Regions from separate parts of the Streptomyces sp. NPDC007164 genome, predicted to be linked through region 1. Evidence: riboswitches for the same ligand, from Rfam matches in the RefSeq annotation. Region 1 holds a riboswitch; each other region holds the start of a gene.

Region 1 (3,200 bases):
CGTACTTCGAGGGTGCCGCGCTGTGCCTGCGGGGGCCATTCCTGGTCGGGGTCGGCCGGTACGTCGATGCCGAGGACCTGGGCGGCGCGCAGCGCGACCCTGGTGTGTCCCTCGGGCGACAGATGGAGCCGGTCGTCGTCCCAGGCGCGCCGGTCCTGGACGGACCGCAGCGACCACAGGTCCAGGACCGGGCAGTCGTAGCGGTCGGCGATGGCCCGTACGTGGGCGGTGTAGGTGGCGATCTTGCCGCGCAGATGGCGCAGCACGGGTATGCCACGGGTGTCGAAGCCGGTGGTGACCATGACCGTGCCGACCGCGCCGGTCAGCTCGGCGACCGCGCGCTCGAAGCGCTCGGCCACGTCGTCGGGGTCGGTGCCCGGCCGGATGATGTCGTTGCCGCCCGCGCAGAAGCTCACCAGGTCGGGTGCGAGCTCCTTGGCGCGCGGCACCTGCTCCTCGACGATCTGGTCGAGGAGGCGTCCGCGTACGGCGAGATTGGCGTATCTGAAATTCCCGTGCGCGGAACCTTCCGTGCCGGTCGCCGCATCGGGGTCCGGGAGCTGGTCCGCGAGAAGTACCGCGAAACGGTCCGCCCAGCCGACGAAGGTCCCGTCCGGGCCGGGGTCGCCGACTCCCTCGGTGAAGCTGTCGCCGATCGCCGCGTACGACCCGATGACGCCCTGTCGGTTGTTGACGCCACGTTGGTTTTTTCTCGAATCGTCTGCCACAAACGCTTATCCTGCACCGCCGAATGTGACCTACGCGACCGTAATATGGGGTTGACGGGTGGTGAGATAGACCACCCGGTCAGTTTTTGGTAAAGGGGGAATAAGTGAAGGGGCGGTGCGCCGCCGCGCACCGCCCCTTCCGTATTGCTCAGATCATGCTTGGTGATTCAGCTGCCCGGCCGTTCGGCTCAGACGGAGATGCCGTGCGAGGCCAGGAAGGCGATCGGGTCGATGTCCGAGCCGTACGCCGGGCCCGTGCGGACCTCGAAGTGCAGGTGCGGGCCGGTGGCGTTGCCGGTGGCACCGGAGAGGCCGAGCTGCTGACCGGCACTCACGGCCTGACCCGCGGAGACGGAGATGGAGGACAGGTGGCCGTACTGCGAGTAGTGGCCGTCGGCGTGCTTGACGACGACCTGGTTGCCGTACGCGCCGCCCCAGCCGGCGGTGACGACGGTGCCGGAGGTGATGGACTTGACGCTGGTGCCGGTGGCGACGGGGAAGTCGATGCCGGTGTGGCTGCCGCTGGACCAGTTGGAGCCGGAGGCGCGGTAACCGGTGGTGTGGTTGCCCGGGACCGGGTGGACGTAGCCGGAGGCGCTGCTCTGGGCGGTGGCCGGAGCGGCGGCCGGGGCCTCGGTCTTCGGGGCGGACGAGGTCTTGGCCGGGGCCGACTTCTCGACGGCGGAGGGCGCCTTCGACGGGAGGGCCGAGCCGGTGCCGGCGCCGGTGGGCGCGGCGTTGCCGGACGCCTTGGAGCCGAGGGTCAGCTTCATGCCCGGGAAGATCAGGCCGGGGTTCTCGCCGACGACCTTGCGGTTGTCCTGGTACAGCTGCTGCCAGCCGCCCTTGATCCGGTGCTCGGCGGCGATCTTCGACAGGTAGTCGCCGGAGACGACGGAGTACGTCGTGGTGGCGGCCTGCTTCTGCGCGACCGGAGCGGCGTGCGTGGCGGCGGCCTGCGACGCGACGGCCGGGGCGGACTGCTCCGCGGCCTGGGCACCGGTGGCGCCGAGCAGCGGCAGGGCGACGACGGCACCGCCGGCGCTTGCCGCGACGACGCCACGGGCGATGGTGCTGAGCTTCGGACGACGGTGCTTACCCGATATGGGCATGACGTATTTCCTCTCCGGCGCCTGCGAGGTGAGCTGTCGGGTTCGGGCTGGAGATGCCCGGCCGCGCTGAGCGCGGCTTCACCCCGAGCCGGCCGGATTTCTCCGGCCGGCGGCTTACCTGGTTCCCCCGCTCCTGCCACGCGATGAGTGGATGTGAATTCCGGGCGGCGGCAGGATTCGGCGGTCCGTCCGGATTGCGGTGACCGTAAGCGAGTCGGGACGACGAGAACAAGCCATGGGTTCCACGCCGGAATCCGCGCCGGGAAATCGGCGCGGAATTCCGGTAACACTCCGTGGATTAAGGATCTTGGCATTCCGCCCCGCGCACGGATTACCCGACTCGCCCGTCGCAACACACCGTCACGGATATGATCCCGCTCACGAGGCGACCCTCATATCCCTTATGAGCAGGCCATGTTCGGACAAAAGCCCGCATTACGGACATATCTCGCCTATCGCCCGCGTCGGAGCCTCAGCACCCGTGCGTCGAGATCACCGCGAAGTCCGGTGTGCAGCCCCTGATGCAGCAGCGTCGAACCGTGGTGCACCGCCCCCGTGTCCAGGCAGGTGTAGATCGCCTCGGGGTCGAGCCCGCGCAGCCGCAGGGCCGGGGGCCACTCCCCGTACCGCTGCGCCTCCAGCCACATCAGGACCACGGCGTCGTCCCCGTGGACGTACTGGACCGCGCTGAGTCCGCCACGCGGTTCACGCAGCCGGTACAGCTCGCCCTGCTGCACGACGGGGCGGATCTCCTTGTAGAGCTCCACCCAGGTCCGGGCCTCGGCCAGCTCCTCCTCGCTCCATTCGGTGAGGTCCCCGCCGACCCCGAGCACTCCGGCCATCGCGCTCACGAACCGGAAGCGCAGCGAGCTGCGCCTGTCGTTGAGCTGGTGGTTCGGGCTGTCGGTGACCCAGGCGGCCATCACCCGGGCCGGGTGGAGGTGTCCGAAGCCCTCCTGAATGGCGAGCCGGTCGAGCGGGTCGGTGTTGTCGGAGGTCCACACCTGGTCGGTGCGGGACATGATCCCCAGGTCGACCCGGCCGCCGCCGCCCGAGCAGGACTCGAACGCGACCGTGGGGTGCGCGGCCCTGAGCCGGTCGATCAGCGCGTACAGACCCTCCACGTGCTCGACCCAGAGCTTCTGCGGGTACTCCTCGCCCGGCCAGCCCGCATCGGTGAAGCAGCGGTTGAAATCCCATTTCACATAGTCGATGGGCGTGCCGGAAAGCAGCGCGTCCAGCTGCTCCCAGAGATATGCCCGCACATCGGGACGGGCCAGATTGAGTACCAGCTGGTTGCGGTACTCCGTGCGCGCCCGCCCGGGGAAGTGCTGCACCCAGTCGGGATGGGCGCGATAGA
Region 2 (3,200 bases), on a different contig from region 1:
GCCGAGGTAGCGGAACAGCGGCAGGTCCGAGGCCTCGGAGGCGGCGTGTGCGACGGCCAGCGAGACGCCGAGGATGGCGTTGGCGCCGAGCGAGCCCTTGTTCTCGGTGGCGTCCAGGTCGAACATCGCCTGGTCGATCAGCCGCTGCTCGGTGGCGTCGTAGCCGACGAGCTCCGGGCCGATCTGCTCGATCACGGCGAGGACGGCCTTCTCGACGCCCTTGCCCTGGTAGCGGTTGGGGTCACCGTCGCGAAGCTCAATGGCCTCGAACGCACCGGTGGAGGCGCCGGACGGAACGGCAGCACGGCCCGTGCTGCCGTCGTCGAGGCCGACCTCTACCTCGACCGTGGGGTTTCCGCGGGAGTCGAGGATTTCCCGGGCTACGACGACGTCGATGGACGGCACGAGGCATCTCCTTCTGGGATATGACGCTGTTTGTGCAGGGTCGCTTTGGCCTTGCGACAAGAGCCTAACCGGCCCGGCCCGATCAGTCGGCCGTCCGCCCGACCCCTGGGACGAAAAAGGACCCGAGAGCACACATTGCCGGGCAAACAGTAAGAAATTTACCGGTCGGTAACTACAACAGTTGAACGATCCGGCGCTCCCCCGAGCGCGAACGACAGCGCCCCGGTCCGGCGCACACGGGGGAATGCGCGCCGGACCGGGGTGGTGCTCAGGGAGGAGAGAGCCGCGACTACTTCGTCAGGTGCAGCTGCTGACCCGGGTAGATCAGGTCGGCGTCCTTGACGATGTCCTTGTTCAGCTCGAACAGCTGCTGCCAGCCGCCCTCGACCTTGTTGGCGGCGGCGATCTCGCTCAGCGAGTCGCCGGAGACGACCTTGTACTCGCCGTCGCCCTTCTTGACCTTCTCGCCGGTCGGGGTGGTGACGGTCTTCTTCGACTCGGCCTGCGGGGCGGCGGAGCGGTCCGAGCGGGAGGCGGCGGGGGCCTCGGTGCGCTCGGCCGGCTTCGGCTGGGCCTGCCGGGTCGGCTGCGACTGCTGCTTCGGGGCGGCCGGGGCGCTCTGCTGCTCGGAGGCACCGGAGTTCGAGGTGGAGTTCGAGGAGGAGCCGGTGTCGACACCCGGGTTGACGCCGTCGTTGGTCAGGTTGCCGGCGCCGGCGCAGCCCCAGGCACCCGGGCCCTGCATGTCGAGGAGCTTCTCGGCGGTGGCGATCTGCTGGGCCTTGGTGGCCAGGTCGGCACGGGCGGCGTACTGCGTACCGCCGGCGGCGGCCCAGCTGGACTGCGAGAACTGCAGACCGCCGTAGTAGCCGTTGCCGGTGTTGATGGACCAGTTGCCACCGGACTCGCACTGGGCGACGGCGTCCCAGGTGGCGACGGAGGCGGCGGAGGCGCCGGTCGCGCCCATCAGGGGCACGGCGACTGCGGCACCGGCGACACCGGCGAGCGTGGCGATACGGACGGCCTTGGACGGGCGGCGGTGCTTGCCCTTGCTGGAAAGCAGCATGGAACTTCTCCTCACCGACGCCTACGAGGTGAGCTGTCGGGTTCGGGCCAAGTGAGTTGCCCGGTCGCACGTCCTAGCGCGCGACTTCACCCCAAGCCGGTCCTGATGCGTCTTTCGACGATCGGGCCCGGCGCTTACCTGGGTCCCCCGCTCCTGCCTACGGCGCTTTACGCGTCTGTTCCCTTCGACCGACGGCAGGATTCGGCGTGACGGTCGACGGGGCCCGCGGTGCGAGCGGTTCCGACCGTAAACATACGCAACCCCCACATTCAACGATGGACACATCGGACAATAAGCCCTTACTTGCATCTGAAGAATCATCGTTTCCGCAGGTGGGACACGATGCGGGAGGGTTCCCCGGATGCGACACGCCAGTTGACGCAAAGAGACCCATGTCTCACTTACGCATAAGCGGACATAGGTCCCTGAACTACCCCGATTTTTGAGGCATTTTTAGTCGGTTATCAGACTGCCCTCATGTGGCCTTCACATCGAGATCGAGGCTCTGGCCAGGGAGGATGAGGTCCGGGTCGGCGCCGACGGCAGCCTTGTTGGCCTCGTAGAGCGCGGGCCAGCCACCGGGGATGTTCTGTGCATCAGCAATCGACCAGAGGTTGTCGCCGACATGGACGGTGTACGTGCCGTCGGCGGGCGTGTCGGCCGTGTCGCGCGCGTCGTTGCCGCCGCGCGAGGCATGACGGCCCGCCTCGCGGCCGCCGTCCGTGCCGCCGTCCGTGCCGCCGCCCTTCTCCGCGGCCGGCGCGCCGCGGTGCTTGCCGCCGGACGCGTCGGGCGAGCCGGAGGCGTCGCCGGGCGCCCCGGAGGGGGCGTCGGGGGACGGGGTGGTCGAGGCCGAGGGCTTCGGGGCCGGCGAGGTCTTCCCTGACGGCTCGTCGGTCTTCTCCGAGCCGTCGGCGCCGTCCACGGCGTCCGTGCCGTCGGAGGCGTCGTCGGAGGCGCTGTCGGACGGTGTGGCGTCGTCGGACGGGTCCGCCGACGTGCCGTCGGACGGCTTCGCGCTCCCGGTCGGGTCGTCGGTGGGCACGGAGCCCGGATCCACCCCGGGCAGCGTCCCGTCCACGGCGAGGCCGGAGATGACCGCACAGCTGGGCCAGGCCTTCGGGCCCCGGTCGTCCAGCACCTTCTCGGCCACCGCTATCTGCTGCGCCCGGCTGGCGAGGTCGGCGCGCTCCGCGTACGCCTCACCGCCGTACGCCTTCCAGGTCTCCTGCGAGAACTGGAGGCCGCCGTAGAAGCCGTTGCCGAGGTCGGCGCTCCACATGCCGCCGCTCTCGCACTCGGCCACCCGGTCCCAGGTCTGGGCGTCGGCCGCGTGCGCACCGGACGCGCCGAGCAGCGGGATGGCGATGGCCGATCCGGTCACGCCCGCGGCGACGACGATGGCGGGTGCCTGACGGGGGCGACGGTGTCTGCCGTTCGCGGAGCCCATGGGGTTGCCTTCCGGGTAGCTGACAGGTGACTGGTGAGTCGAACGGTGAACCTAGCCGGGTTCGAACGGGAGTCACAAGTCGATGCAGCGCAGATCACGTGAAAGTCACAGAGTTGACAGGGTGTCACTTTCTGCGTGGGCGGGCCCCGGGGTGAACTCCACGGGAAGCGTGCGAAGTCCGCGCATGATGAGCCCGCCACGCCACCGCAAATCGGTGGGTTCCACCGCAAGCCGCAGGTCCGGAAGGCGGTTCAGCAGCGTGGCGAGCGCGGTCCGTCC
Region 3 (3,200 bases), on a different contig from region 1:
GTCCTGGTCGTCGTCCTCGCGCTCGTCTACATCAAGCGGGACGAGGAGAAGGTCGACAAGGGCGCCTTCGCGGCGGTGGGCGGGCTGACGCTCCTCAACATCTTCATCGCCACGCTCTGGACCTGATCCCGCCCGCGCCGCGCCGCCCCGGTGCTGGGGCGGCGCGACGCGTCGGGGCCCGCTACGCCGGGCGCACGCTGCCGTAGATCGGCATGTAGTAGATCGACTCCTCGCGCACGTTCGCCCCGGGCTTCGGGGCGTGGATCATCATCCCGTCGCCCTTGTAGATGCCGACGTGGCTGATGTCGTCGTAGAAGAAGACGAGGTCCCCCGGCCGCAGGTCCGCCGTGGCGACCCGGGTGCCGGTCTTGACCTGGTCCCACGTGGTGCGCGGGAGGTCGACCCCCGCCGCCTTCCAGGCGGCCTGGGTGAGCCCGGAGCAGTCGTACGATGCCGGGCCCGTCGCGCCCCAGACGTACGGCTTGCCGATCTGGGCCCTGGCGAAGGCGAGGACCTTCTCCGCCTTGGTGGTGGCGCTGCTGTCCGAGCCGGTCCCGGACCCGGTGCCCGTACCGCTGCCGCCCCCCGACTCCTTCGCGGCCTCCTCGGCCCTGCGGTCCGCCTCGGCCTTCGCGGCGGCCTGCTGCTTCGCCAGCTCCCGCGCCTTGCGCTTCGCCTCCGCCTCCTTCTTGCGCTCGATCTCCGCGAGCCGCGCCTTCTCCTCGGCGGTCAGCTTCGACAGCAGCGTGCGCGCCTCGCCCAGCTTCTTCTGGACGTCCTGCTTGCTGGTGCGCAGCGTGTTCTGTGTCGTCGTCAGCGTCTCCAGGCTCCGCACCGCCTCGGAGCGCTTCTTCGCCGCCTTGGCCTGCTGCGTACGGAAGTCCGTGATCGCCGTCTGCTGCCGGCTGGTCATCCGGTCCATCAGCTGGCTCTGGTCGAAGTACGACTGCGGGTCGTCGACCAGGAAGAACGTGGCGCTCGGTGCGACGGAGCCGTTGCGGTACTGCGCGGCCGCGTAGGTGCCGAGCGTCCTGCGGGCGTCGTTGAGCCTGTCGGCGCGCTTCGCGACGTCGTCCAGCAGGGCGTCGACCTTGGCGCGCTGGGTGGCGGAGGCTTCCTTCGCCCGGTTGTACTGCTGGGTCGCGGTGCCCGCCTGCCGGTAGAGGTCGTCGACCTTCTTCTGTACGTCCTCGACGCCGGGCTTCGGACCGGGCGCGGCCACCGCGCTCTGCGTGGAGAACAGGGTCACGGACGCGAGGGCCGCGGTGGTGAGCCCGACGGCCGGTGCGGTGGTGCGCACCCGGGGGCGCGGTTTGCGATGGGATGCCAAGACCGGCATCTCCTTCCGTGGACCGCCTACCGGGTTAGCTGTCGGGTTCGGGCGGAACGGAAGGCTGCCCTACGGTCCGAGTGGGGGATAAGGACCGATTCACCCCGGTACTGCGTCTGGGTCCCCGGTTCCGAACTCCCGCGAGGGCAGCCCGGATTCGGCGGGGGAGCCCGCTCGGCGTGGTTCGCCTCAAGGGGGTACGGGCCGCCCGGTCGAGCACGCTAGCCAACCCATGGTGCCGCTGTGAAGGTTGATGCTCGATATGTCCGATACATTTTCGTGACCTTGCCGGAGCGGGGTGCTGAGGGCCGGATTCCCTCACGGGGAGTGGGTGCCCGCTCTCTTTGTGTGCCGTCGGTCGTGTGCGGTTCGTCATGCGGCCCACGGCTGTCGGTGCGGCGGCCTAGACTCGACAAGCGATGAGCAGCCTCTTTGACGACAGTTTCCTGGCCGGCCTCCAGCACTCGGAGGAAGAGCCCCCGCCGCCCCCCGAGGACTCCGTACCCGAAGCGGTGCCGGAGGACCTCTTCGCGGGCGTGTTCGACGGGCCCCCGCCGCCCAGGGAGGCCTACTACCGCGACGGCGCGCACCGCCCGGTCATCGACTCCGCGGCGCTCCTCGACGGGCTGAACACCGAGCAGCGCGCCGCCGTCGTCCACGCGGGCTCCCCGCTGCTCATCGTCGCCGGGGCCGGCTCGGGCAAGACCCGGGTGCTGACCCACCGGATCGCCCACCTGCTCGCGGAGCGCGGGGTGCACCCCGGCCAGATCCTGGCGATCACCTTCACCAACAAGGCCGCGGGCGAGATGAAGGAGCGCGTCGAGCAGCTCGTCGGACCGCGCGCCAACGCCATGTGGGTCATGACCTTCCACAGCGCGTGCGTACGCATCCTGCGCCGCGAGTCGAAGCGGCTCGGCTTCACCTCGTCGTTCTCGATCTACGACGCCGCCGACTCCAAGCGGCTGATGGCCCTGGTCTGCCGCGATCTCGACCTGGACCCGAAGCGCTTCCCGCCGAAGTCGTTCACCGCCAAGGTCTCCAACCTGAAGAACGAGCTGATCGACGAGGAGACCTTCGCCGGCCAGGCCGCGGACGGCTTCGAGAAGACCCTCGCCCAGGCCTACGCGATGTACCAGTCCCGGCTGCGCGAGGCCAACGCGCTGGACTTCGACGACATCATCATGACGACGGTCCACCTGCTCCAGGCGTTCCCGGACGTCGCCGAGCACTACCGCCGCCGCTTCCGGCACGTCCTGGTCGACGAGTACCAGGACACCAACCACGCCCAGTACACCCTCGTACGCGAGCTGGTCGGCCCGGCGGGCGAGGGCGACGCCCCGGCCGAGCTGTGCGTCGTGGGTGACGCGGACCAGTCGATCTACGCCTTCCGCGGCGCGACCATCCGCAACATCCTCCAGTTCGAGGAGGACTACCCGAACGCGACCACGATCCTGCTGGAGCAGAACTACCGCTCCACGCAGACGATCCTGTCCGCCGCCAACGCGGTCATCGAGCGCAACGAGAGCCGCCGCCCCAAGAACCTCTGGACCAACGCCGGCACGGGCGCCCGGATCACCGGCTATGTCGCCGACACCGAGCACGACGAGGCGCAGTTCGTCGCCGACGAGATCGACCGGCTCACCGACGCGGGCGACGCCAAGGCCGGTGACGTCGCGATCTTCTACCGTACGAACGCGCAGTCCCGCGTCTTCGAGGAGATCTTCATCCGCGTCGGCCTGCCCTACAAGGTCGTCGGCGGCGTGCGCTTCTACGAGCGCAAGGAGGTCCGGGACATCCTGGCCTACCTGCGCGTCCTCGCCAACCCCGAGGACACCGTCCCGCTGCGCCGCATCCTCAACGTGCCCAAGCG
Region 4 (3,200 bases), on a different contig from region 1:
TCGCTGGCCAGCACCGTCCGCACCGGTATCGCCTCGATGCTGGCCGTCATCGTGCTGCGGCTGTACAGCAGCACGCTGCCCGAGGCCGTGCCGCTGATCGAACTGCTGACCCTGGCCACCGTCTCGGTCCTCGCGGTCGTGATCAACGGGGTCGTGCGGCGCGGGAACGAGCAGTTGGCCTCCGCGCGGTTCATCGCGGAGACCGCCATGCGCGCGGTGCTGCCGCAGCCGGCCGACCGGACCGGCGGACTGCAGGTCGCGGCGCGGTACGAGGCGGCGCAGGCGGACGAGTTCGTCGGCGGTGACCTGTTCGCCGTCTCGGACACCCCGTGGGGGGTGCGGCTGGTGGTCGGGGACGTGCGGGGGAAGGGGCTCGACGCCGTGGAGACGGTGGCGGTGGTCATCGGGGCGTTCCGCGAGGCCGCCGAGCAGGAAGCCTCACTGGAGGGGGTGGCGGGGCGGCTGGAGCGGGCGCTGGCCCGGGAGGAGGCGCGGCGGGGTGGGCTCGACGTGCTCGAAGGGTTCATCACGGCCGTGCTGGCCGAGATCCCGTCCGGGCTGTCCCGGGTGCGGATCGTCAACCGGGGTCACCCCGAGCCGATCCTGCTGCATCCGGACGGGGCGCTGGACGTGCTGAAGCCGTCGGTGCCCGCGCTGCCGCTGGGGATGGGCCTGGGGGCGTGGCCGGAGTGCACCGACGAGTGGGATCTGCCGGCCGGGACGACGCTGCTCCTCTACACGGATGGCCTTTCCGAGGCGCGGAACGCCGAGGGGGTCTTCTACGATCCGGCGGCCCGGCTGCGCGGGCGGATCTTCCCGGGGCCCGAAGAGCTGCTGTCGGCCCTGACCGATGACGTACGGCTGCACACGGGCGGCGGGTCGACCGACGACATGGCGCTGCTCGCGGTCGTACGTCCGGCGGAGGGGCAGCCGGACCGGCGAAGGACCGTGCCGATCGTCGGTGCCGAGGAGGCGTGATGGGGGCGCTGCCACCGTGTGTAATCGAAGGGCGTCGCTCCGCATAACGTTTGACGCAACGTCAGAAACAGGGTAGTGGCTGAGGGTCGGTCAACTCGTCCGATTCCACCCGCTTGTGTCCCGTAAAGTCCAGGCCAAAGAAGTGAACGATCAGTTGGAACAGCTTGGAATACGGCCCCGGTGTCTATTAACGTTCGATAACGCAGCGCGGTCGTCCCAGCCGTCGTCAGTGGCGGCACCGCGCGCGAGCGCCGAATTCCGCAAGGGAACCGGGGAACCACCTACATGGGGTGAATCGGACACCTGTGTCTCGTGAGAGGCAGAGGGGCCCGTAGGAGACCTTCCTGCTCCGAACCCGTCAGCTAACCCGGTAGGCGAGAAGGAAGGAAAGGAGTGCGCCCCCGTGGCGTCCAACAAGCCTGCCCCCGAGGCCCCGTCCCGGTTCGATTCCGACTACGGCACCGAGCCCGGCGGCGACTTCACCGGCAATTTCACGGGTGAGTTCACCAGTGAGCCCGACCGTGGCTGGGACGAGTGGAACCCCACCGAGGAGTCGGTCCGCCCGGTGCGCGGCAGGCACCGCGTCGCCAAGCAGCGCAACGGCCTCGCCCGCAGTTCCACGGTGCTGGGTGTCGGCGTCATAGCGGCGGTCGGCGCGGGTGGCATGGCCACCGCGCAGAGCAAGCCGCCGGTCTCCATCTCCGTGCCCGACTCGATCAAGAACAACCTCCCCGACGCCAAGTCCCTTCCGGGCGTGGGCGCTTTGTTCTCCGACGAGTCCGAGGCCGACAAGACCGAGGTCACGGCCGCCACCGCCCCGCTCACCACCGCCGGCATCACCACCGCCGAGGCCGAGCAGGGCACGACGGACGCGGGCGAGGCGCTCCGCGCCCGCATCCTCCAGCAGGCCGAGCAGCAGCAGGACGCCGCCGACGCCGAGGCCAAGGCGGCCGAGGAGAAGAAGGCCGCGGAGAAGGCTGCCGCCGAGGCCAAGAAGCAGCAGGACGAGGCCGAGGCCAAGGCCGCCGCCGAGAAGAAGAAGGCGGAGGAGGAGGCCAAGAAGAAGGCGGAGGCGCTGCGGCTGGCCAAGCTCGCCGCCAGCTACGCCATTCCGACCTCCTCGTACACGATCACCTCGACCTTCGGCGAAGCCGGCTCGATGTGGTCCTCCGGCCACCACACGGGCCTCGACTTCGCGGCCCCGACCGGCACCCCGATCAAGGCCATTCACGGCGGCACGGTCAAGTCGGCCGGCTGGTCCGGCGCGTACGGCTACCGCACGGTGCTTGAGCTCGACGACGGTACGGAGCTGTGGTTCTGCCACCAGTCCTCGATCGGCGTCAGCGTCGGCCAGAAGGTCAGCACCGGCGAGACCATCGGCCGGGTCGGCGCGACCGGCAACGTGACGGGACCGCACCTCCACCTGGAGGTCCACACCGCCGGCGGAACGGGCATCGACCCGATGGCCTGGCTCCGCGGTAAGGGCCTCAACCCCTGATCCGAGCCGGTTCGCCGGCCGCTGAACCCCGGCAGTCCTGACGCTCACCCCCCGACGTCAGGGCTGCCGGTCTGTTTGTGGGCGGTGGGAGGTGGGCGGGACGAGGAGCGGTGAGTTCCTCGAACAGCCGGCTCCGGGATGGGCCCACCGGAATAGCGGGCCTAGCAGAATCCGTTGTTTCACCTATGACTTCTCTTCGTAAGCTGGGCCCTTCCGACCTCCAGGTCTTCCCGCTCGCTCTCGGCGGCAACGTCTTCGGCTGGACCGCCGACGAGGCGCAGTCGTTCGCCGTTCTGGACGCGTACGCCGCGGGGGGCGGCAACTTCGTCGACACCGCCGACGGGTACTCGGCCTGGATTCCGGGCAACGAGGGCGGCGAGTCCGAGACCGTCATCGGCAAGTGGCTCGCCGCACGCGGCAACCGCTCCGACATCGTCGTCGCCACGAAGGTCAGTACCCACCCCCGGTACAAGGGGCTCGCTCCCGCCAACATCAAGGCCGCGGCCGAGGAGTCGCTGCGCCGGCTCGGCACCGACCACATCGATCTGTACTACACGCATTTCGACGACGAGACCGTGCCGGTCGAGGACATCATCACCGCCCTGGACCAGCTGGTGAAGGAGGGCAAGGTCCGGGAGATCGCCGCCTCCAACATCGGCCCCGAGCGGCTCCGGGCCTCCCTGGACTTCTCGGAGCGCGAGGGCCTGGCCCGCTACGTCGCCCT

What was found. Region 1 has a riboswitch for cyclic di-AMP ahead of ABZ622_RS41025 (LysM peptidoglycan-binding domain-containing M23 family metallopeptidase). Riboswitches for the same ligand answer to the same signal wherever they lie in the genome.
Region 2: linked by a shared signal. The riboswitch ahead of ABZ622_RS13250 (transglycosylase family protein) and the one ahead of ABZ622_RS41025 (LysM peptidoglycan-binding domain-containing M23 family metallopeptidase) in region 1 are both predicted to bind cyclic di-AMP.
Region 3: linked by a shared signal. The riboswitch ahead of ABZ622_RS01240 (NlpC/P60 family protein) and the one ahead of ABZ622_RS41025 (LysM peptidoglycan-binding domain-containing M23 family metallopeptidase) in region 1 are both predicted to bind cyclic di-AMP.
Region 4: linked by a shared signal. The riboswitch ahead of ABZ622_RS29235 (M23 family metallopeptidase) and the one ahead of ABZ622_RS41025 (LysM peptidoglycan-binding domain-containing M23 family metallopeptidase) in region 1 are both predicted to bind cyclic di-AMP.

The regions. Positions count from the first base shown of each region.
Region 1 covers NZ_JBEYFB010000098.1:210-3,409, forward strand. The annotation lists gene ABZ622_RS41020 (SGNH/GDSL hydrolase family protein) at 1-728, opposite strand, end outside; gene ABZ622_RS41025 (LysM peptidoglycan-binding domain-containing M23 family metallopeptidase) at 917-1,840, opposite strand; cyclic di-AMP (ydaO/yuaA leader) riboswitch at 1,844-2,000, opposite strand; gene ABZ622_RS41030 (alpha-galactosidase) at 2,293-3,200, opposite strand, start outside.
Region 2 covers NZ_JBEYFB010000007.1:144,455-147,654, reverse strand. The annotation lists gene eno (phosphopyruvate hydratase) at 1-405, opposite strand, end outside; gene ABZ622_RS13250 (transglycosylase family protein) at 695-1,471, opposite strand; cyclic di-AMP (ydaO/yuaA leader) riboswitch at 1,475-1,646, opposite strand; gene ABZ622_RS13245 (transglycosylase family protein) at 1,947-2,921, opposite strand; gene ABZ622_RS13240 (cytochrome P450) at 3,027-3,200, opposite strand, start outside.
Region 3 covers NZ_JBEYFB010000001.1:302,022-305,221, reverse strand. The annotation lists gene ABZ622_RS01245 (hypothetical protein) at 1-126, shown strand, start outside; gene ABZ622_RS01240 (NlpC/P60 family protein) at 182-1,330, opposite strand; cyclic di-AMP (ydaO/yuaA leader) riboswitch at 1,338-1,503, opposite strand; gene pcrA (DNA helicase PcrA) at 1,750-3,200, shown strand, end outside.
Region 4 covers NZ_JBEYFB010000030.1:23,449-26,648, reverse strand. The annotation lists gene ABZ622_RS29240 (PP2C family protein-serine/threonine phosphatase) at 1-978, shown strand, start outside; cyclic di-AMP (ydaO/yuaA leader) riboswitch at 1,218-1,370, shown strand; gene ABZ622_RS29235 (M23 family metallopeptidase) at 1,382-2,476, shown strand; gene ABZ622_RS29230 (aldo/keto reductase) at 2,662-3,200, shown strand, end outside.